Regions from separate parts of the Nocardioides nitrophenolicus genome, predicted to be linked through region 1. Evidence: riboswitches for the same ligand, from Rfam matches in the RefSeq annotation. Region 1 holds a riboswitch; the other holds the start of a gene.
The links. A riboswitch is a leader RNA that binds a small molecule or an ion and turns the genes downstream of it on or off. The one in region 1 is predicted to bind glycine.
Positions count from the first base shown of each region.

Region 2: it holds a riboswitch for glycine, as region 1 does, so the genes downstream of both, gcvP (aminomethyl-transferring glycine dehydrogenase) here and gcvT (glycine cleavage system aminomethyltransferase GcvT) in region 1, are expected to answer to the same signal.

Region 1 covers NZ_JAFBBY010000001.1:5,156,951-5,167,570, forward strand. The annotation lists gene JOD66_RS24790 (acyl-CoA dehydrogenase family protein) at 1-363, opposite strand, end outside; gene JOD66_RS24795 (oxygenase MpaB family protein) at 389-1,234, opposite strand; gene JOD66_RS24800 (TetR/AcrR family transcriptional regulator) at 1,286-1,882, shown strand; gene JOD66_RS29685 (diguanylate cyclase domain-containing protein) at 1,806-3,242, opposite strand; gene JOD66_RS24810 (L-serine ammonia-lyase) at 3,324-4,706, opposite strand; gene lipA (lipoyl synthase) at 4,706-5,635, opposite strand; gene gcvH (glycine cleavage system protein GcvH) at 5,632-6,006, opposite strand; gene gcvT (glycine cleavage system aminomethyltransferase GcvT) at 6,024-7,142, opposite strand; glycine riboswitch at 7,204-7,293, opposite strand; glycine riboswitch at 7,299-7,395, opposite strand; gene JOD66_RS24830 (SDR family NAD(P)-dependent oxidoreductase) at 7,481-8,992, shown strand; gene JOD66_RS24835 (endonuclease/exonuclease/phosphatase family protein) at 9,081-10,307, shown strand; gene JOD66_RS24840 (UBP-type zinc finger domain-containing protein) at 10,330-10,620, shown strand, end outside.
Region 2 covers NZ_JAFBBY010000001.1:5,582,561-5,593,180, reverse strand. The annotation lists gene pepN (aminopeptidase N) at 1-246, shown strand, start outside; gene JOD66_RS26820 (formate dehydrogenase accessory sulfurtransferase FdhD) at 252-1,064, shown strand; gene JOD66_RS26815 (alpha/beta fold hydrolase) at 1,055-1,744, opposite strand; gene JOD66_RS26810 (DNA recombination protein RmuC) at 1,865-3,259, shown strand; gene JOD66_RS26805 (acyl-CoA thioesterase domain-containing protein) at 3,872-4,714, opposite strand; gene JOD66_RS26800 (serine hydrolase domain-containing protein) at 4,737-6,044, opposite strand; gene gcvP (aminomethyl-transferring glycine dehydrogenase) at 6,041-8,863, opposite strand; glycine riboswitch at 8,946-9,036, opposite strand; gene JOD66_RS26790 (MerR family transcriptional regulator) at 9,052-9,651, opposite strand; gene JOD66_RS26785 (bifunctional nuclease family protein) at 9,792-10,262, opposite strand; gene ftsR (transcriptional regulator FtsR) at 10,304-10,620, opposite strand, start outside.

The DNA of each region.
Region 1 (10,620 bases):
CTGCAGCGCGCCCTCGGCCAGTCCGGGGAGGATCCGGCGCTTCTGCTCCTCGGTCCCGTGCCGGGTCAGGGTCATCGCGCCGAAGCCGGGCGTGGTGACGTAGAAGAAGGTGCCAGCGACCCCGCCCGAGGCGCACAGGGTCATGTTGGCGACCGCCAGCTCGAGCAGCCCCTGCCCGCCGCCGCCGTACTCCTCGGGGACGCACAGCCCGAACCAGCCGCCCTCGCCGAGGTCGTCGAAGACCTCCTGGGGGAAGCGGTGCTCCTCCTCGCAGCGCGACCAGTAGGCGTGGTCGTAGCGCGCGGCGACGGCCGCCACGCCCTCGCGTACGGCGAGCGCGCTCTCGGGCAGGTCGAAGTCCATCGGGTGCTCCTGGTGGGAGGGGTGGTCAGACGAGGGGACGGCCGAGCCGGCGGCGCAGCCGCATGTCGGCGAGCCAGAGGTTGAACGGGAAGTTCCGCAGCACGCGGGGGAGTCGCCGCTCGAGCGCGCCGAGGACGCGCAGCAGGCGGTCGAAGCGGCGCTGCTGGCGCGCGGTCCACGGCAGGCCCATCGCCTCGCGGAACGGCGGCGGCAGGAAGCCGGTGGTCACGAACAGCACGAACGGCGCGAGCAGGTGGAAGGGCCGGGGGAAGTTGCGCAGCCGGGTCAGCGAGAGCAGGTACGACGCCACGGCGGGATCGATGTCGACCTCGGCCAGCGAGTCCTCCCAGTAGCGGTCGAAGGCGGCCCGGTCGGCCGGCCAGGCGTCGGCGGGCATCTGCAGCGTGGTGCCGAACCGGGCGCAGTGGGCGTAGAGCGCGTCGGCCTCGGCGTCGGGGAGCGGGCCGTGCATCCGCTCGATCATGTCGGCGGTGCCGTAGTAGAGGCAGGCCGCGACCCAGGTCTGCAGTCGCGGGTCCATGGCGCGGTACTGCACCTTCTCCCCGGGCTGCGACACCACCTGGGCGTGCTGCCGGTTGACGGCCTGGCGGAAGGCGGTGCGGTCCTCGTCGCTGCCGAGCAGGGCGACGGCGAGGTAGGTGAACGTGGTGCGGCCGCGCTTGAAGGGCCGCTTGGTGGCGGCGCCGTCGTGGACGCGGCTGTTCATCACGCCGTACCCGACGCCGGGCCAGCTCAGCTGCATGATCACGTTGGCGGGTCCGGCGAGGTGGGCGCCGATGCCGGAGACGTGCTCGCGCATGTCGAAGCCCACCGGGACGGGGAGGTCGCGGACCTTGGTCGGGGTCGCCATGGCGGCCACGCTAGCCTTTTATTGGCAGGCTGCCAATAGTAGCTTGGGGCCATGACCGACCCGGCCCGACGCCAGCGCCTCGCCCCGGACGAGCGGCGCGAGCAGATCCTGGTCGCGGCCGAGCGGCTGTTCGCCGCGCGGCCGTACGTCGAGGTGTCGACCACGCGGATCGCCCACGAGGCCGGGGTCGCCCGGGGCCTGCTCAACCACTACTTCGGCGACAAGCGCACCCTCTACCTCGAGGTCGTGCGGCGCGCCTCGCTGCTGCCGACCCTCGAGGACGTCCCGCTGCCGACGGGCTCGCTGACCGACCGGGTCGACGCCGCGGTGCACTGGTTCCTCGGCTCGATCACCCCCGAGCGGGCGACCTACCTCACCGTGCGGGCGGCCGAGGGGGTGGGGGAGGACGCCGAGGTCCGCGCGATCCTCGACCAGGCCCACGACCTCGCGGCCGGCCGGGTGCTGGAGATGGTCGGCGGCGATCCGCGGGACCCGGCGGCGCGCGCGGTGGTGCGCTCGTTCGGCGAGCTCGCGCGGGGCGCGATCCGCGAGTGGTCGCGGGAGGCGACGCTCAGCCGCGACCAGGCGCACCTGCTGCTGCGCGAGGCCCTGCTGGCCATCGTGCGGCGCGTGCTTCCCGGTCTCTGAGGCCGCGCTTGGCGTCGTACATCGCCCGGTCGGCGGCGGCCAGCAGCGAGCGTGGCGTGCTGGTCCGTTCGGAGACCGCGGCGCCGACGCTCGCCGTGATCCGGTCGTACGGCGCGTCCGAGGCCTGGCCGTAGGGCAGTGCGACCCGGCGCCGGATCCGCTCCGCGCACAGCTCCAGCTCGGCCGGGTCGTCGAGCCCCGGACAGACCACGACGAACTCGTCGCCGCCCAGCCGGGCGACCGTGTCGTCGGGCCGGGCCACCTCGCTCAGCCGGCGGGCGATCTCGACGAGCAGCAGGTCGCCCTCGTCGTGGCCCCAGGCGTCGTTGACCAGCTTGAAGCCGTCGAGGTCCAGCAGCAGCACCCCCACCGTCTCCGGCGGCTCGCGCCGCAGCAGCTCCTCGAGGCGCTGGTTGAGCAGCGCCCGGTTGGCCAGTCCGGTCAGCGGGTCGCGCTGCGCGAGGTCGCGCAGCTCGGCGATCAGCTCGTTGCGGGAGTCCCGGAACAGCGCGAGCGTCAGCACCACCACCGTCAGGGCGCCGACCATGCCCTGCGCCAGCAGCGCCTGCTCCTGGGGTGCGATGTCCCGCAGCGCGCCGCGGTCGAGCAGGGTCGCGGCCATGATGGTGGTGCCCGCGCCGGTGAGGAAGACCGTGCTCGTGGTCGTGGAGAACCGCAGCGAGACCCACATCGCCGGCAGCATCACCCCGAACGCATTGGGATGGCCCGGGTTGAGCCAGAACACCCGGGCGAACACCACGCCGACCAGCGTCGCGCAGGCGAGGGTCTCGGCCACCCGGGCCACCGTCAGCGTCGGGCGCCGCCACCGGGCGTCGCGCAGGCGCAGCACCACCGCCACCCCGGCCAGGGCGGTCACCCCGTTGCGGACCGCGAACAGCGCGAAGGTGCGCAGCAGGTCGGCCTGGCCGTCATGCGCCAGCCAGGCCACGGCCAGCAGCGCGGCGGCCACGGTCCCCGCGGCGATCGCCCCGACCAGCCGGCCAAGATCGGCCGGCTCCCGCAGCCGGGGTGGGCGCCCGCCGTACCTCAGCGCGAGGGTGGTGACCGCTGCCAGCGCGACGTTGACGAGCACGAACCACGCCGCCAGGTCCGCCGGCGCGTGGGTGGCCAGGTTGACGACGAAGGTCAGTGCCGCGAGCCCGGCCCAGTGGACGGCCGCCCGGCCACGCGGGAGCCCGGCCGCGTGCAGCCCCCACAGCACGGCCACCGCCGCCGCCGGCCACACCAGCGACACCTCGCTGCCCTCGACCCGGGTGGCCCGGCCGGCGAGAATGGCCAGCGCGTACGCCACCGCGAACCCGGCCCCGGGCAGCATCGCCCGGGAGACGCGTCGTGCCACGGCCCGTGCCCCCTCTTGTCGACGGCTCCCACGGGGCACATCGGCACGGGGGACGGCGAGCTGAGCGGCGCCGGGACGCCGTCAGCACTCGATGACGTTGACGGCGAGCCCGCCGCGCGAGGTCTCCTTGTACTTCGTCTTCATGTCGCGTCCGGTCTCCCGCATGGTCTTGAGCGCCTTGTCCAGGCTGACCTTGTGGGAGCCGGTGCCGTGGCTGGCCAGCCGGGCGGCGTTGATCGCCTTGACCGAGGCGATGGCGTTGCGCTCGATGCAGGGGATCTGGACCAGGCCGCCGACCGGGTCGCAGGTCAGGCCGAGGTTGTGCTCGATGCCGATCTCGGCGGCGTTCTCGACCTGCTCGGGGGAGCCGCCGAGCACCTCGCACAGCGCGCCCGCGGCCATGGCGCACGCCGAGCCGACCTCGCCCTGGCAGCCGACCTCCGCGCCGGAGATGGAGGCGTTCATCTTGGCCAGGATGCCGATCGCCGCGCCGGTCAGCAGGAACCGCACGATGCCGTCGTCGACCTGCTCCTGGGGGAGGTCCTTGGCCACGAAGCGCACCCAGTAGTGCAGCACCGCCGGCACGATCCCGGCCGCGCCGTTGGTGGGCGCGGTGACGATCCGGCCGCCGGAGGCGTTCTGCTCGTTGACGGCGAGCGCGTACAGGTTGACCCAGTCGATGACGTCGAGCGGGTCCTCGCTGCCGGCCGCGCTCAGCGTGGCGTAGAGCTCCGGCGCGCGCCGCGGCACCCGAAGCCCGCCCGGGAGCACGCCCTCGTGGTGGCAGCCCTCCTCGACGCACGCGGCCATCACCCGCCAGATCTCCAGCAGACCGGTGCGCACCTCGGCCTCGGTACGCCAGGTCAGCTCGTTGGCGAGCATGATGTCGGAGACGCTGAGCCGAGCCTCGTGGCACACCGCGAGCAGCTCGCCGCCGGTCGTGAACGGGTACGGCAGCACCGTGTCGTCGACGACCACCCGGTCCGCGCCCACCTGGGTGTCGTCGAGGACGAAGCCGCCACCGACCGAGTAGTAGGTGCGGGCGCGCAGCTCGGCGCGCTCCTCGTCGTACGCCGTGAAGATCATCCCGTTGGGATGGGCGGGCAGCGACTGCCGGCGGTGCATCACCACGTCGTCGGCCTCGAAGTGGATCACCCGCTCGCCCGCGAGCCGGAGCTGCTGGGTCTCGAGGATGGTCGCCACCCGGGCGTCGTACGTCGCCGTGTCGGTGGTCGCGGGATCGTCACCCTCGAGTCCGAGGATGACGGCCTTGACCGAGCCGTGGCCGTGGCCGGTCGCGCCGAGCGAGCCGAACAGCTCGGCTCGCACGCGCGCGACGCGCGGCAGGTCCCCGTCGGCCGCGAGGCCGGCGGCGAAGGTGTGTGCCGCGCGCATCGGGCCGACCGTGTGGGACGACGACGGCCCGATGCCGATGGAGTAGAGGTCGAAGACGCTCAGCGCCATCACTGGCTCCTGAGTTCCATGGCTCGACGGTACAACCGTCCGGCCCGGTACGACGAGCGCACCAGTGGCCCGGACAGCACGCCGCTGAACCCGATCTCCTCGGCCTCGTTGGCGAGCTCGACGAACTCCTCGGGCTTGACCCACCGCTCGACGGGGTGGTGCCGAACGCTCGGGCGCAGGTATTGCGTGATGGTGACCAGCTCACAGCCCGCCTCGTGCAGGTCCCGCAGTGCCTGGGAGACCTCCTCGCGGGTCTCGCCCATGCCGAGGATCAGGTTGGACTTGGTGACCAGCCCGAACGCGCGGGCCCGGGTCAGCACGTCGAGCGAGCGCTCGTAGCGGAAGCCCGGTCGGATCCGCTTGAAGATCCGCGGGACGGTCTCGACGTTGTGGGCCAGGACCTCGGGTCGGGACTCGAAGACCTCGGCCAGCAGGTCGGGGTCGCCGTTGAAGTCCGGGACCAGGTTCTCCACCCCGGTCTCGGGGTTGAGGTCGTGGATCGCGCGGACGGTCTCGGCGTACAGCCAGGCACCACCGTCGGGCAGGTCGTCGCGGGCGACGCCGGTGATCGTGGCGTACTTCAGGCCCATCGTCTGCACCGACTCCGCTACCCGCCGGGGTTCGTCGCGGTCCAGCGGCTGGGGCTTGCCGGTGTCGATCTGGCAGAAGTCGCAGCGTCGGGTGCACTGGTCGCCACCGATCAGGAAGGTGGCTTCCTTGTCCTCCCAGCACTCGAAGATGTTGGGACAGCCGGCTTCCTGGCACACGGTGTGCAGGCCCTCGGACGTCACCAGCTTCTTCAGGCCGCGGTACTCGGGGCCCATCACCGCCTTCGTGCGGATCCACGACGGCTTCCGCTCGATCGGGGTCTCCGCGTTGCGTACCTCCAGCCGGAGGAGCCTGCGCCCCTCCGGCACCACGGCGGTCATGCCTCCGCGATCAGTGCGTCGTACGCCGCCGCGTCCATCAGCTCGCCGGTCGCGGTCACCTTGACGACGAACAGCCAGCCCTGGCCGAACGGGTCGCTGTTGACCAGGCTCGGGTCGGCGTCGACGGCGTCGTTCACCTCGACCACCTCGCCGGTGACCGGCGCATAGAGGTCGCTGACCGACTTGGTCGACTCGAGCTCGCCGCAGGACTCGCCGGCGGTGACGGTGCTGCCGACGGCCGGCAGGTCGACGTAGACGACGTCGCCGAGGGCGTCGGCGGCGTAGGCGGTGACGCCGACCTTGGCGGTGTCGCCGTCGAGGGCGATCCACTCGTGCTCGGCGGTGTACTGGACGTGGGTGGGGTTGCTCATGGGTGACTCCTGACGGCTCAGCGGTTGCGGCGGTAGAAGGGGAGCTCGACGACGTCGGCGTCCTCGAGGGTGCCGCGCAGCGACACCTGGACCCGCGTGCCCGGGGCGGCCAGCGCCGGCGGGACGTAGGCCATGGCGATCGGCCTCTCCAGCGTGGGGGAGGGCGAGCCGCTGGTGACGACGCCGACCTCGGCGCCGGTCGCGGGGTCGACGACCGGGTAGCCGGCGCGGGGCGAGCGGCGGCCGGTGGCGACCAGGCCGACCAGCACCCGCCGCGGTCCTTCCTCCTCGCGCCGCGCCAGCGCCTCCTGGCCGACGAAGCCCGCGGGCTTGTCGAGGACGACGACCCGGCCCAGGCCGGCCTCGTACGGCGTGGTGTCGCGGTCCAGCTCGTGGCCGTAGAGCGGCATCCCGGCCTCCAGGCGCAGCGTGTCGCGGCAGGCGAGGCCGGCCGGGACCAGCCCGTGGGCCTGGCCCGCCGTGCTCAGCGCGGACCAGATCGCCGCCGCGTCGCCCGGCCTGCAGTAGATCTCGAAGCCGTCCTCGCCGGTGTAGCCGGTGCGGGCCAGCAGCACGTCGCTGCCGGCGAGGGTGCCGGCGTCGATGGCGTAGTACGTGAGGTCCGGGACGTGGAGGTCGGTGAGCCCGGACAGGATCTCGGCGGACGCGGGGCCCTGGACGGCGAGCAGCGCCCAGTCGGCCGAGGTGTCGGTGACCGTGACGTCGTGGTCCGCCGCGCGGGCGGCCAGCTCGGGGGCGACGACGGCGACATTGCTGGCGTTGGCGACGACGAGGAAGTGCTCGTCGGCGAGCCGGTAGACGACCAGGTCGTCGATGATCCCGCCGTCCTCGGCGCAGATCATCGAGTAGCGGGCCCGGCCCACGCCGATCGCGGAGGGGCGGCCGACCAGGGCGTGGTCGAGCGCGGCGCCGGCGCCCGGGCCGACCAGCTCGATCTCGCCCATGTGGGTCAGGTCGAAGAGTCCCGCGCTCGTGCGGACCGCGCGGTGCTCGGCGGTCTCCGAGGCGTAGCGGACCGGCATCTGCCAGCCCGCGAAGTCGGTGAACGACGCGCCGAGGGCGGCATGGACGTCGTGCAGCGGGGTGAGCCGTGGGGTCACGGAAGGTGTGGTCATCGGGAGGCTTCCTCGTGGGGAGCACGGCGTACGCCGGACTCGTGGCTGGGTTGCCTCCCCGCTCTGTCATCGCTACCTGAGAGCTTCACCGCCCGGCCGGGCGGCTTGCACCGTGGGTGCGGGCCGGTGGGTCCGGTCCGTCTTTCCAGAGTTCGCCTCGTCCCGGCGGTCAGGGGGCCTGAGAGATTCTTGGGGAGATTTGCTCCTTCGGCGCCCCGTCCACGAGGGACAGGGACTCTCCCGCCGGGGTTCGAACGGCGCGATGTTGAGTTGTGACGCCGATCATGGCGCGCAGCGAGCATACGGCATCCGCGGGCCGGGCCCCGTACCATCGGGCGGTGCCTCGCCCCGACACCGACGAGCGGCTGGCCGGGATCGACCCCGACGAGCTCGCCATCACCCTCAAGGTCCTGCGTCAGGTCCCGCTGCTCGATCCCGACCACGAGGACGTGCGCACCATGAAGCGCGCGGCGTCGTACATGTACAAGCTGATCAAGAAGCAGCGCCGGGCCGAGATCCGGCTCGAGCGGCAGCGTCACGACCAGGACATCATCGAGAAGACGGCGACCGGGTCGCCGATGCGGATCGACGACGAGACCGCCGGGATCCCGCTGGTCTCCACCGCGCAGGGCGCCTTCGCCGGTGAGCTGCTCACCGCGCGGGGGTGCTACATCTGCAAGGAGGACTTCACCCTCGTCGACGCGTTCTACCACTGGCTGTGCCCGCGCTGCGCCGCGAAGAGCCACGCGAAGCGCGACCAGCGCACCGACCTCACCGGCAAGCGGGCGCTGCTGACCGGCGGCCGGGCCAAGATCGGCATGTACATCGCGCTGCGCCTGCTCCGCGACGGGGCGCACACCACGATCACCACGCGCTTCCCCAAGGACGCCGTGCGCCGGTTCGCCGCGATGGAGGACTCCGCCGACTGGCTGCACCGGCTCAAGGTCGTCGGCATCGACCTGCGCGACCCCACCCAGGTCATCTCGCTCACCGACGACGTCGCGGCCGACGGCCCGCTCGACATCATCATCAACAACGCCTGCCAGACCGTACGCCGGCTGCCCGGCGCCTACTCCCACCTCACCGAGGGCGAGCTCGCGCCGCTGCCGAGCGGGATCGAGCTGCCCGAGATGGTCGCCTTCGACCGGATCTCCGAGGCCCACCCGGCGGCGATCGCGGGGGCGCTCTCCGACCATGCGGTGGCCCACCACGAGGGGGAGTCGGCGGAGTCGGCGCTGGCCGCCCACAACGCCGCGTCGCTGACGGCGCTCGCGCTGAAGGCCGGCAACGCGTCGCTGGAGCAGCATCTCGCCGGCACGGCCATCGACGCCGGCGGCCTGATCCCCGACATCCAGGACAACAACTCCTGGACCCAGGTCCTCGACGAGGTGGACCCGCTCGAGCTGCTCGAGGTGCAGTTCTGCAACTCGATCGCGCCCTTCCTAATCAACTCCCGGCTGCGCCCGGCGCTGCGTGCGGCGGTCCAGAACGGCGCCCGCCGCGCCTACATCGTGAACGTGTCCGCGATGGAGGGGCAGTTCTCCCGGCGCTACAAGGGCGCCGGACACCCCCACACCAACATGGCCAAGGCCGCGCTCAACATGATGACCCGCACCTCGTCGGGCGAGCTGTTCGAGTCCGACAAGATCCTGATGACGGCCGTCGACACCGGCTGGATCACCGACGAGCGGCCGCACCACGAGAAGCTGCGGATCGCGGCCGAGGGCTGGCACGCCCCGCTCGACCTGGTCGACGGCGCGGCCCGGGTCTACGACCCGATCGTGCGCGGCGAGGCGGGGGAGGACCTGTACGGCTGCTTCGTGAAGGACTACGAGCCCTCACCCTGGTGAGCCATCGGCCGGTGTCGAACGGGTATGTCATCACCCATTTTGGGGATCGACCTGCGTGAAGGCCCTTCTTTACGCAAAGGTAAAGCCCATGCGTCGTCTGCTTCCCGTCCTGACCGCACTCGCCGTCACCCTCGGCCTGGCGTCCGCGGTGACCTCCGCCGATGCGGCCGCGCGGCCGACCGCGCCCTGGATCTCCGGACAGGCGGTCCAGCGCGACGGGTCGGTCGCGATCACCCTCGACTGGGACCCCGCGCCCGGCGCGTCGGCCTACGACGTCTACGCCCTCAAGGGTGAGGGCGAGCCGATCATGACCGGCCAGCTCGTGGGCCGCGGCATCGCTGGGACGCGCACCGTCGTGGGAGGGCTGACGGCCGGCACGACGTACTGCTTCGCGCTGTTGGGCAACAACGGCGGTGCGGGCAGCCCGCGGGCCTGCAAGGTGACCCCGCCGGTCTCGCGCGCCGTCACCCCGACCGCGCTGGCCACCACCGCGGCCACCTTCAACCTGCGCTGCGGCTCGAAGTCGAAGTGCAACAGCGGCTGGAAGTGGAAGAAGCGGCAGAAGAAGGTCGTCGCCGACATCGACCGGATCGGGTCCGACATCCTGGTGTTCGTCGAGGGCCACGTCGCCCACAAGTACGGCAAGAAGAAGCGTTGGATCGGCAAGGTCATGGCCAAGCGCGGCTACGAGCTGGCCTGCCAGACCCAGCGGAGCAAGAAGCGCAAGCTGTTCAGCCAGACCGCCTACGTCCGCTCCAGCGCGTACGCCGTGGTCGACCCCAAGGCCAACAGCAAGGGCACCCGGTTCACCAGGTTCGGCGACCGCGACCACGGCTTCTGCCAGGCGCTGATCCAGCACCGGGCGACGGGCAAGCAGGTCGCCATCGCCGCGGTCCACCTGCGCGACGGCAAGGCCGACGGCATCCGCCAGCAGGAGACCTCCTACGTCCTCGGCCGGGTCACCGGCGCGTTCCCGGGCCGGCCGACGGTCGTGCTCGGCGACTTCAACTCGCACCGTGGCCTCGATCGACGAGGGCAGACCGACACCCCCCGCCTGGTCATGGAGGGCGCGGGGTACGCCGATGCCGTCGACATCGCCGCCCAGCTGACCTACCCGTACCTCAACTCCGCGCACGGCTTCAAGACCGACCCGCCGCGCTCGACGACCTGGCCGACCCACGTCGACCGGATCTTCGTCTCGCCGGGCATCACCGTGCCGAGCTGGGAGAACATCGCGGTGCTCGCGGGCGGCAGGTACGCCACCCCGATGGCGTCCGACCACAACCCGATCAAGGCGACCCTGTACATCCCCTGACCTCGGTTCCTAGGGTCGGGTCATGGCCGAGGAGATCCCCGCGATCGAGACCGACGTACCGCCGAGTGGGCCGGGCTGTGCCGAGTGCACGGCCGCGGACGGCTGGTGGGTGCACCTGCGCCGGTGCGCGGCGTGCGGCCACGTCGGGTGCTGCGACAGCTCGCCCGCCCAGCACGCCACCGCCCATTTCCGCGAGAGCGGGCACCCGATCGTGCAGTCGTACGAGCCGGGTGAGGACTGGTTCTGGGACTACGCCGGCGAGGACTACTACGCCGGCCCCGAGCTCGCCGCGCCCACCAGCCACCCCGACGAC
Region 2 (10,620 bases), 430 kb from region 1:
GCAGGTCAGCTCGACATCACGGCTCCGTTCGCCACCGCCTACTTCGAGCAGCTCGCCACGATCATCGGCGCCCACCAGGGCTGGGTGCAGGGCGACGTCGTCGAGGCGTACTTCCCGATCACGCACCTCGACGACGCCACCGAGGGAGCGGCCGTCGCCGCACTGGAGCAGGACCTCCCGGGCGCCGTACGCCGCCGGCTGACCGACCGGCTCGACGAGCTGCGCCGCCGGCGGGCCGTGAGGTGACCGGTGTGAAGGCGCGACGCCCCGGACCGACGACCCGGCTGCGGGTCGAGGAGCACCGCGGCGACGACGTACGACGCCACGAGGACCGGCTGCTCACCGAGGAGCCGCTGGAGATCCGGCTGGCCTGGCCGGGGGCGCCCGCGCGCCGGGTGTGGACGACGCTGCGCACGCCCGGCAGCGACTTCGAGCTCGCGGCCGGATGGGTCTACCACGAGGGACTCGGCCGACCCGCGGGCGTCGCCTACTGCACCGACGTCGAGCTGCGGCCCGAGCAGGAGTTCAACGTCGTCACGCTCACCCTCGACTCCGTTCCGGACCGGGTGCCGAGCCAGCTCGACGCGCTCAGCGCCGGGTCCGCCGCCTGTGGTGTCTGCGGCACCGACGAGGTCGACGAGGTGCTCGCCCGCCGGCCGTCGCTGCCGTGGTCGGGCCCCCTCCCCTCCCCCGAGCTGGTCCGCCGGCTGCCCGACCTGATGCGGCCGCACCAGCAGCTCTTCGAGCGCACGGGCAGCGCGCACGCGGCGGGGCTGTTCACCGTCGACGGCGTCCTGGTCGCCGTACGCGAGGACGTGGGCCGGCACAACGCCGTCGACAAGGTGGTCGGCGCGCGGATCCTCGCCGGCGAGCCGTCGGCGGAGGCGGTGCTGGTCGTCAGCGGCCGGGCCGGGTTCGAGCTGGTCCAGAAGGCGATCGCCAGCGGCATCGGTGCCCTCGTCGCCGTCGGCGCCCCCACCGGGCTCTCCGTCCGCCTCGCCGAGGCCGGCGGGCTCGCGCTCTACGGCTGGACCAAGGGCGAGCGAACCGTCCGCTACGCCTGAGCTCCGCCTCGGCCCGCTGCCTCGGCGATCAGCTCGGCCAGCTCGGCGGGGCGGACCAGGAACGGCGAGTGGCCCGTCGCGAGGCGGCGCACCGTCCCCGCCGACGCGGACATGGCCTCCTGAGCGACGGGCGGGATCGCCGCGTCGACCTCGCCGACGACGTACGTCGACGGATGCTCCGTCCAGCCGGCCCCGGTCAGCCGGCCCTGGAACGAGGCGAGGGACTGCGGCGAGAGGCGCGCGACCGCGGCGTTCCGGGTCGGCTCGTCGACGTCCTCGAAGAAGACCGCGACCGGGTCGGTGACGCCGACCGTGCCGGCGTTCTCGTCGACGATCCACCAGGGCGGCGCGGTGCCGCCGACGGCGTCGAGGAGCGAGAGGCCCGCGGGCAGCAGGAACGCGGTGACGTAGACGAGGTGGTCGACCGTCGCCGCTCCGGCGGACGCCTCGGAGATCGCCATGCCACCGTACGAGTGACCGACGAGCACGACCTGGTCACCGACCGCTGCGACGGCCGCGCGGACCGCTTCCGCATCGTCGGCGAGGGTGCCTCCCGAGCCGGAGCTCGGCAGGTCGACGGTGTGGACGGTGAGCCCGTGCTGCTCGAGGTGCGGGATCACGGGCTCCCAGCACCAGGCTCCGTGCCAGGCACCGTGGACGAGGACGACATGATCGGTCATGCCCCGACGCTAGGAGGGACGTGACCTGAGCCACAAGATTGGCCTTTCGCTCAGCGGAAGGAGCGGCGCGGCGGCGTGCCCCTCCCCCTTTCCGTCGGACCCTCCTGTTTGACTGACTCCATGGCCATCCTCCTCGCTCTCCTCCTCGGTCTCCTGCTCGGCTCGGGAGTCGGCTGGATGGTGCGCCAGGCCACTCTCCCGGCCGCTCCGGGCGAGGCTCCGGAGGTGGTCGCGGCGCGTCACGAGACCGCCCTCGCCGAGCTGCGCCACGAGATCGAGCGAGTCCGGCTCCAGGGCGAGTCGGCCACCGCCGAGGCCCGCGCCGAGGAGGCCGCCGCCCGCGCCGCGGTCCAGGCCGAGCTGACCGGCGCCCTGGCCACCGTCGACGAGCTCCGCGACGCCGTCGACGACGCCCGCGCCCGCTACCGCACCCTCGTCGAGCAGCAGCGCCAGGCCCAGCAGGAGCGCGAGCGCGGCGAGGCCGGCCAGACCCAGGTCCTCAAGACGCTCACCCCGGTGGTCGAGCACCTCCGCTCGATGCAGCTCAAGGTCGACGAGCTCGAGAAGGCCCGGGTGCGCCAGCACACCGAGCTCGCCACCCAGATCAAGCACACCCAGCGCTCGGTCGAGGACTCGCGCAAGGCCGCCGACACCCTCGCCTCGGTGCTCAAGAACAACGCCGTCCGCGGCGCCTGGGGTGAGACCCAGCTGCGCACCCTCGTCGAGACCGCCGGCCTGCTCAACCGGGTCGACTTCGAGCTGCAGCACTCCGTCGAGGCCGACTCGGGCGCTCGTCGCCCCGACATGGTGATCAACCTGCCCGGCGGCAAGCAGATGGCCATCGACGCCAAGGTCCCCTACAACGCGTTCATGGACGCCCAGCGCGAGGGCCTCGACCCCGAGGTGCGCCAGCGCCTCCTCGAGGACCACGCCCGCAAGGTCCGCGGCCACGTCGACACCCTCGCCCAGAAGGGCTACTGGACCGGCCTCGCGATCAGCCCCGAGTTCACCGTCGCCTTCATCCCCAACGAGCAGCTGCTCAACGCCGCCCTCGAGGTCGACCCCTCGCTGATGGAGCACGCCTTCAAGCAGGGCATCGTCCTGGCCACCCCCACCAACCTGTGGGGCATGCTCAAGACCGTCGCCTTCACCTGGAAGCAGGAGGCGCTCACCGAGGACGCCCAGGTCCTCTTCGAGCTCGGCCAGGTCCTCTACCGCCGCATCCTCAAGCTCTCCGAGCACGTCGACAAGCTCGGCCGCTCGATCCAGCGCAGCGTCAAGGACTTCAACACCTTCACCGGCTCCCTCGAGCGCTCCGTCCTCCCCGCCGCCCGCAAGCTCAACGCCGCCGACCCCATCGCCACCATCCCCGCCCCGAGCGAGATCGAGGAGACACCCAAGGCGCTGACCTCCAGCGAGTTCGCCGCCCTCGCCGATCTCGACCGCGACGAGCTCACCTTCGACTTCGACCTCGCCGTCGACGCCGAGGTCGTGGACGACGCTCAGGCGGGGTGACCCGGCCGGACTGCCTGGTCCGCAGCCGGGGCGAGCTCGAGGTCTACGGCCAGTGGCGCCGTGACGTCCCGGGAGCGGTTTCAGGTGGACCGGTGCGGGTGGGATTGGGCAGAAACCGCTAGTTCTGAGGCCGAGATGTTGCGGTTTGGGACCAAACCGCAACGCTCAGCGCGGCGCCGAGCCGGGCTCCGACGTACAGCTCCACGGTTGTCCGGTCCGCCGCTCGTCGGAGTGCAGGTGTCGGTCGCCGGGCCGCCGACAGCCTCCAACGCCGACGGAATTGGGCAACAACCGCAGCCAACCGGCCCGAATTCGTGCGGTTTGGGTCCAAACCGCAATGCGGTCACGGCCCAGCCGGGTGGGTGCACCGGTCCGGTCGTCGAGCACTCGACCGCCGGCACGACCGGACTGGTCGCCGGACTCGCTGGCCGGACTCGGCAGCCCGGCTCGGTGGCCGCAGCGGAGCGACCACTCGCAGCTCGCGCCGCCCGCCCGGCCGGCGGCGCGACGACCATCCAGGTCACCGATAGCGCGCCGGGTTTGGGCAGAAACCGCACGTGAACGGCCCGAAATGTTGCGGTTTGGGACCAAACCGCAACAGCTGACCGCCCCTCAGACCGCGCCCAGCGGCTCCACCCCACCCGACAGGTCGACCGTACGCCGGGCATTGGCCAGCGAGGTCACGCTGGCACTCCCGAGCACACCAGACGCATCGAACACCTCGGCGGTGCCGACCGCGATGCCGTCGGCGGCGACGTGGTGGGTGGCGCGGAGCCCGAGCCGGGTGCTGTCGGGGAGCCGGCACAGGGCGAGGTCGATGTCGGTGTTGATGTGCTCGACGCCGCGGGTGCCCCAGTTGGTGACCATGCTGGTGGCGTCGGCGATGGAGGCGACGGCCTGGAACGGGGTGCACTCCTCGCCGGCGACGATGGGGACGGCGGTCTGCCAGGTCTGGTGGCGGCCGGCGTTCTGGTGGTCGCCGAAGTCGTCGGACCAGGGGGCGGCGCTGGCGAACCAGGGGACGTGGTGCTCCCCGGGCTCGGGGAGCCGGTCGGCGGGTGGCGGGGTGGGGCGGTCGCCCGGAGGGGTCCAGACGTCGCCGGCGACGTCCGCGGAGGGGGCGAGGAAGGTGGTGCCGGCGCGGGCGACGACCTCGCCGTCCTGCTCGACGACGGCGTCGAGGAGGACGAGGCGGGGTCCTTCGCGGACGATGCGGGCCGAGGCGGTGGTGGTGCTCATCCGGGCGGGACGGAACAGGTCGACGTGGTAGCGGGCGGGGACCAGTCCGGTCCGGCCGGCGGCGGCCAGCGTCTGCTCGAGGGCGCGGGCGAGGAGGCCACTGACCGCGACGCCGTGCATCTGGTCCTCGCGCCACAGGCTCTGGGCGAGCGGCAGGGGGTCGAGGCCGGCGGTGGACTGCTGGAACCAGGCGAACTGGAACGTGTTCTCGTTCACGGGAGCATCATGCCCCCTCCGGTCACGCGGCCGGAGCAGGACCCCCCGGGATGGGGGCATCGGGGTCGTACGGCGTGCGGGTCCAGATGAAGGTCGCGCACTCCAGATGACCAACCGTGCCGTCCGCACGCCGGGCCACCCGCAGCGTCTCGCCGCGGTGGTAGCCGTCGATGCCGAGGAAGCCGTCGCCGGTCGGCGTGAAGCGTTCCTCGAGCTCACCGGAGCGCAGGTCGCGCACCAGTAGCTCGCCGCCGGTCCACTCCAGGCCGAGGCCGGTGTTCCCCCAGAACCAGACCCCGAGCAGGTCCGCGACGACCGCCGGCACCGGCCGCGGCGAGGGCCGCCACGGCGCCACCGCCCCCGACGCAGGACCGGGCGAGGCGGCCAGGAACAGCTCCGGCACCCGCTCCGCGCCGAGTCCGGTGGTGGCGTCGGCCAGTGCGACCACGGCATCGCGGGTGGTGCGGTCGACGAACAGCGAGGCGACGAAGCCGGGCATCGAGCCGGTGTGGCCGACGAGGGTGCGACCACCGGTGGAGAGCAGCCGCAGCCCGAGACCGTACGCCGACGCCGCACCGACGGGGGTGGCCATCTCGTCGAGGGTCGAGGCGGAGAGCACCCCGGGGTGTCCGGTGGCGAGGAAGTCGGCCCAGCGCAGCAGGTCGCCGACGGTGCTCCACAGCTGCCCGGCGGGAGCCATCGCACCGGTGTCGGTGTGCGGTTCGGCCCAGAGCGTGTGGGCGAAGTGGTCGACGCTGCGGCCGGGTGCGTGGTCGGCCGGCGGGTCGTAGGCCGTCGCGGTCATGCCGAGAGGCTCGAGCAGCCGGGACCGGACCACCGACCACCAGGACTCGCCACGCAGCCGCGCTACGGCCTCGCCGAGGAGCGCGAAGCCGAGGTTGGAGTAGTGGTAGTAGTCCCCCGCCGCGGCCACCCGCCCGCTGCCGTCGTTGGCGGCGAGCAGCTCCGCGACGGAGCCACCGTCGACGCGCTCCCACCAGGGACCGGCGGGCTCGCTCTGCAGTCCCGCGGTGTGGGCGAGCAGGTCGCGCACGGTCGCCGAGGCGTAGCCACCCGCCGGCACGAACCGCCCGATCGGGTCGTCGAGGGACAGCAGGCCCTCGTCGCGCAGCTGGAGCACCAGCACCGCGGTGAGGGTCTTGGTGATCGACCCGATCCGGTACGACGACGCGCTGGTCACCTCCCGGTCGGGCAGCACGCTCACGCAGCCCTGCCAGACCGGCGTGCCGCCGCGGGCAACCGCGGCCGAGACGGACGGGAGCCGGCCCGCGGCCTGCAGTGCGGCCAGCGCGTCGTCGTAGGAGGTCACTCGGCGTAGGCCTCCGTCGGCGGGCAGGCGCAGACCAGGTTGCGGTCGCCGTAGGCCTGGTCGATCCGGGCCACCGGCGGCCAGTACTTGTCGGGCGAGATGCCGGCCGGGAAGACGGCGACCTCCCGGGAGTACGCGCGGTCCCACTCGCCGACCAGCGCCCGGGCGGTGTGGGGGGCGTGGTGCAGCGGGGAGGCATCGACGTCCCACTCCCCGGCGGCGACCCGGTCGATCTCGCCCTTGATCGCGATCATCGCGTCGCAGAACCGGTCCAGCTCGGCCAGGTCCTCGGACTCGGTCGGCTCCACCATGAGCGTGCCGGCGACGGGGAAGGACATGGTCGGGGCGTGGAAGCCGTAGTCGATCAGCCGCTTGGCGACGTCGTCGACGCTCACGCCGGTCTCGGCGGTGATCGGGCGCAGGTCGAGGATGCACTCGTGGGCGACCAGCCCGGAATCCCCGCGGTAGAGCACCGGGAAGTGCTCACCGAGGCGTGCGGCGACGTAGTTGGCCGAGAGCACCGCGACGGCGGTGGCGCGGGTCAGGCCCTCGCCGCCCATCATCCGGATGTAGGCCCACGAGATCGGCAGGATGCCGGCGGAGCCGAAGGGCGCCGCGCTGATCGCGCCGGTGCCCTCGCGGCGGGTGGCGTCGGGGTGCAGCGGGTGGGTGGGCAGGTACGGCGCCAGGTGGGCGCGCACCGCGACCGGACCCACGCCGGGACCGCCGCCACCGTGGGGGATGCAGAAGGTCTTGTGCAGGTTGAGGTGGGACACGTCGCCGCCGAACCTGCCCGGCGCGGCGTAGCCGAGCAGGGCGTTGAAGTTCGCGCCGTCGATGTAGACCTGGCCGCCGTGCTCGTGGACCAGGTCGCAGAGCTCGGTGATGGTCTCCTCGTAGACACCGTGGGTGGAGGGGTAGGTGACCATGATCGCGGCGAGCGTGTCGGTGTACTGCTCGCACTTGGCGCGCAGGTCGACCAGGTCGACGGTGCCGTCGTCGTTGGCCTTGACCACGACCACCTTCATGCCGGCCATCACCGCGGAGGCCGGGTTGGTGCCGTGGGCCGAGGACGGGATCAGGCAGACGTCGCGCTGTCCCTGGCCGTTGGCGCGGTGGTAGTTGCGGATCGCGAGCATGCCGGCGTACTCGCCCTGCGCGCCGGCGTTGGGCTGGATCGAGACCCGGTCGTAGCCGGTGACCTCGGCCAGCCAGCCCTCGAGCTGGTCGATCAGCCGGCGGTAGCCGTCGGCGTCGGCGGCGGGCACGAAGGGGTGCAGGTGGGCGAAGCCGGCGAGCGAGATCGGCTCCATCTCGGTGGTCGCGTTCAGCTTCATGGTGCACGAGCCGAGCGGGATCATGCCGCGATCGAGGGCGTAGTCGCGGTTGGAGAGGCGCGCCAGGTAGCGCAGCATCGAGGTCTCGTTGTGGTGGGTGTTGAACACCGGGTGGGTGAGGAACTCGGTGGTGCGCTCGAGGTCCTCGGGCAGTCCGGCGTCGCCCTCGGCCGACACCTCGGTGACGCCGAAGGCACCGAGGACGGCGCTCAGGGTCGTCTCCCCCGCGGTCTCGCCGAAGGCGACGCCGACGGTGTCGGCGTCGACCAGGCGCAGGTGGATCTCGGCCTCGCGGGCGGCCGCGACGACCGCCTCGGCCCGGCCGGGCACCCGGACGGTGAGGGTGTCGAAGAAGCTCTCGTTGACGACCTCGACCCCCGCGGCCACGAGGGACGCCGCGGCGCGGCGGGCCAAGCCGTGGATGTCGCCGGCGATGGCGCGCAGCCCGTCGGGACCGTGGTAGACGGCGTACATCCCCGCGGTGACCGCGAGCAGCACCTGCGCGGTGCAGATGTTGGAGGTCGCCTTGTCGCGGCGGATGTGCTGCTCGCGGGTCTGCAGGGCGAGGCGGTAGGCCAGGTGGCCCTCGGCGTCGACCGACACGCCGACCAGGCGGCCCGGCAGCTGCCGCTCGAGTCCCTCGCGCACGGCCATGAAGCCGGCGTGCGGGCCGCCGTAGAACAGCGGCACGCCGAAGCGCTGGGCCGAGCCGACGACGACGTCGGCGCCGAGCGCGCCCGGCGCCTCGAGTAGGGTCAGCGCGAGCAGGTCGGCGGCGACGACGGCCAGGCCACCCTGCTCGTGGACGGCGTCGATGATCGGCTCGAGGTCGGGGACCCGGCCGGAGGCGCCCGGGTACTGCACCAGCACGCCGGACACCGGTCCCTCGGGCAGGCCGGCGCCGAGGTCGGCGACCACGATCTCGATGCCGAGCCCCTCGCAGCGGGTGGCGACCACGTCGATGGTCTGCGGCAGTGCGTCGGCGTCGACCACGAACGGCCCGGTGGCCTTGCGGTTGGCGCGGTGGGCCAGGGCCACGGCCTCGGCCGCGGCGGTGCCCTCGTCGAGCAGCGACGAGCCGGCCGTGTGCAGGCCGGCCAGGTCGGAGACCATGGTCTGGAAGTTGATCAGCGCCTCGAGCCGGCCCTGCGAGATCTCCGGCTGGTAGGGCGTGTAGGCGGTGTACCAGCTCGGGTCCTCGAGCACGTTGCGCCGGATCACGGCGGGCGTCACCGTGGCGTGGTAGCCCAGCCCGATCATCGACTCGCCGGGGACGTTGGCGCCCGCGAGCGCACGCAGCTCCGCGGCGGCCGTCTCCTCGTCGACGCCGGCCGGCAGCCCGAGCGGCTCGGAGGAGCGGATGGACTTCGGTACGGCGGCGTCCATCAGGGCGTCGAGAGATGCGTGACCGAGACGGTCGAGCATGGTCTCGACCTGGGCGTCGTCGGGTCCGATGTGACGAGTGACGAAGGGGGCGCTCATGAGCAGGCGTGCTCCTCGGGTCGGGTCGAATGCGTTCGAGCCCTCCCCCTCTGTCGGCGCGCCAGTGCGCCTTCAGAGTTGCCTGCTCCACACGGTCCTGGCGCCTGAGAGGTTCCGGGGAGGGATTGCCCCTTCGGCGCAGACACGGGGTCTGACTCTCCCGTGCGGCATCAACAGCGACTGACAGGCTACCCCACGTTGCGGGCGGCGCGGCGCGCGGCGAGCTCGTCGCCGGCGACCGGAGCCGACGGCTCCGACACGTTGGCGTGCTCGCTCGGGAGCTCGGCGAGGGTGCCCTCGATCTCGCGCCAGACGCCGCCGATGGCGATGCCGAACACGCCCTGGCCACCCTGCAGCAGGTCGATCACCTCGTCATTGCTGGTGCACTCGTAGACCGAGGCGCCGTCGCTCATCAAGGTGACCTGGGTGAGGTCGTCGGTGCCCCGCTCCCGCAGGTGGCTGACGGCGGTGCGGATGTTCTGCAGCGAGATGCCGGCGTCGAGCAGCCGCTTGATGATCTTGAGGATCAGGATGTCGCGGAAGCTGTAGAGCCGCTGGGACCCGGAGCCCTTCGCGCCGCGCACGCTCGGCTCGATCAGGCCCGTGCGGGCCCAGTAGTCGAGCTGGCGGTAGGTGATGCCGGCGGCGTTGCACGCGGTCGGGCCGCGGTAGCCGAGGTCGCTGGGCAGCGGGGACACGTCATCGGTGAAGAGCAGGCCCTGCTCCTCGGCGGCAGCAGTCGCCGCGGTCACGTCCTGACCGACCTTCTCGGGCTGCTGCTCGTTCACGGATCCTCCAGGTCGCGGTGCGGATGCAGGGGGGATTGCACTGCTGTCGTTTCGACTCCCTCACGGTACGGCCGGGGCATCGGGCCGGTCAAAGACGTGACCGGGCGTGTCGCCGAAAACCCTCACCCTGAGCCTGAGGTTCACCCCTCGGCGCCGAAGTCCTCCGGCGAGACGTGGTCGAGGAACTCGCGGAACGCCTCGACCTCGTCCTCCTCCTCGGCGGGCGCGGCCAGCCCGGCCTCGGCGAGCACGTCCTCGGCGCAGTAGATCGTGGTCCCCGTGCGCAGCGCGAGGGCGATCGAGTCGGACGGGCGCGCGCTGACCTCGACGCCCGAGGCGAAGACCAGGGTGGCGTAGAAGACGCCCTCGCGGACGTCGGTGATCCGCACCTCGCTCAGCTCGTTGCCGGTGGCGGCGAGCACGTCCTTCATCAGGTCGTGGGTCAGCGGCCGGGGCGGGACGACGCCCTGCTGGGCGAAGGCGATCGCGGTGGCCTCGACCGCCCCGATCCAGATCGGCAGGTAGCGCTCGCCGGACACCTCCCGCAGCAGCACGATCGGCTGGTTGGAGGGCATCTCCACCCGGACACCCATCACGTCGACCTCGCGCATGCGTCCAGCCTACTGCGTCGGGTCGAGCCGCCCCGGAGGGCTCAGAGCCGGCGCAGCCCGGCCTTGACCAGGGTGGCGTGCAGCCGCACGGACAGGGCGGCGATCTCGCTGACCGCCTCCTCCGCGCGGGCGCTGGCCCCCGCGTCGCGGCCCTTGCGGGGCGTGACGACCTGCTCGATCAGCCCGACCTCGCGGTCGGCCGCGGCGCGGAAGGCGCGCAGGTGGCGCGGCTCGATGCCGTAGTCGGCCAGCTCGCGCGCGGTCTGGGCGATCACCAGGGCGTCGGTGTCGTAGTGGCCGGTCGGCGAGGGGCTGATCAGCGCGAACGACTCGAGCTGGCCGAGGAGCTCCTCGTCGA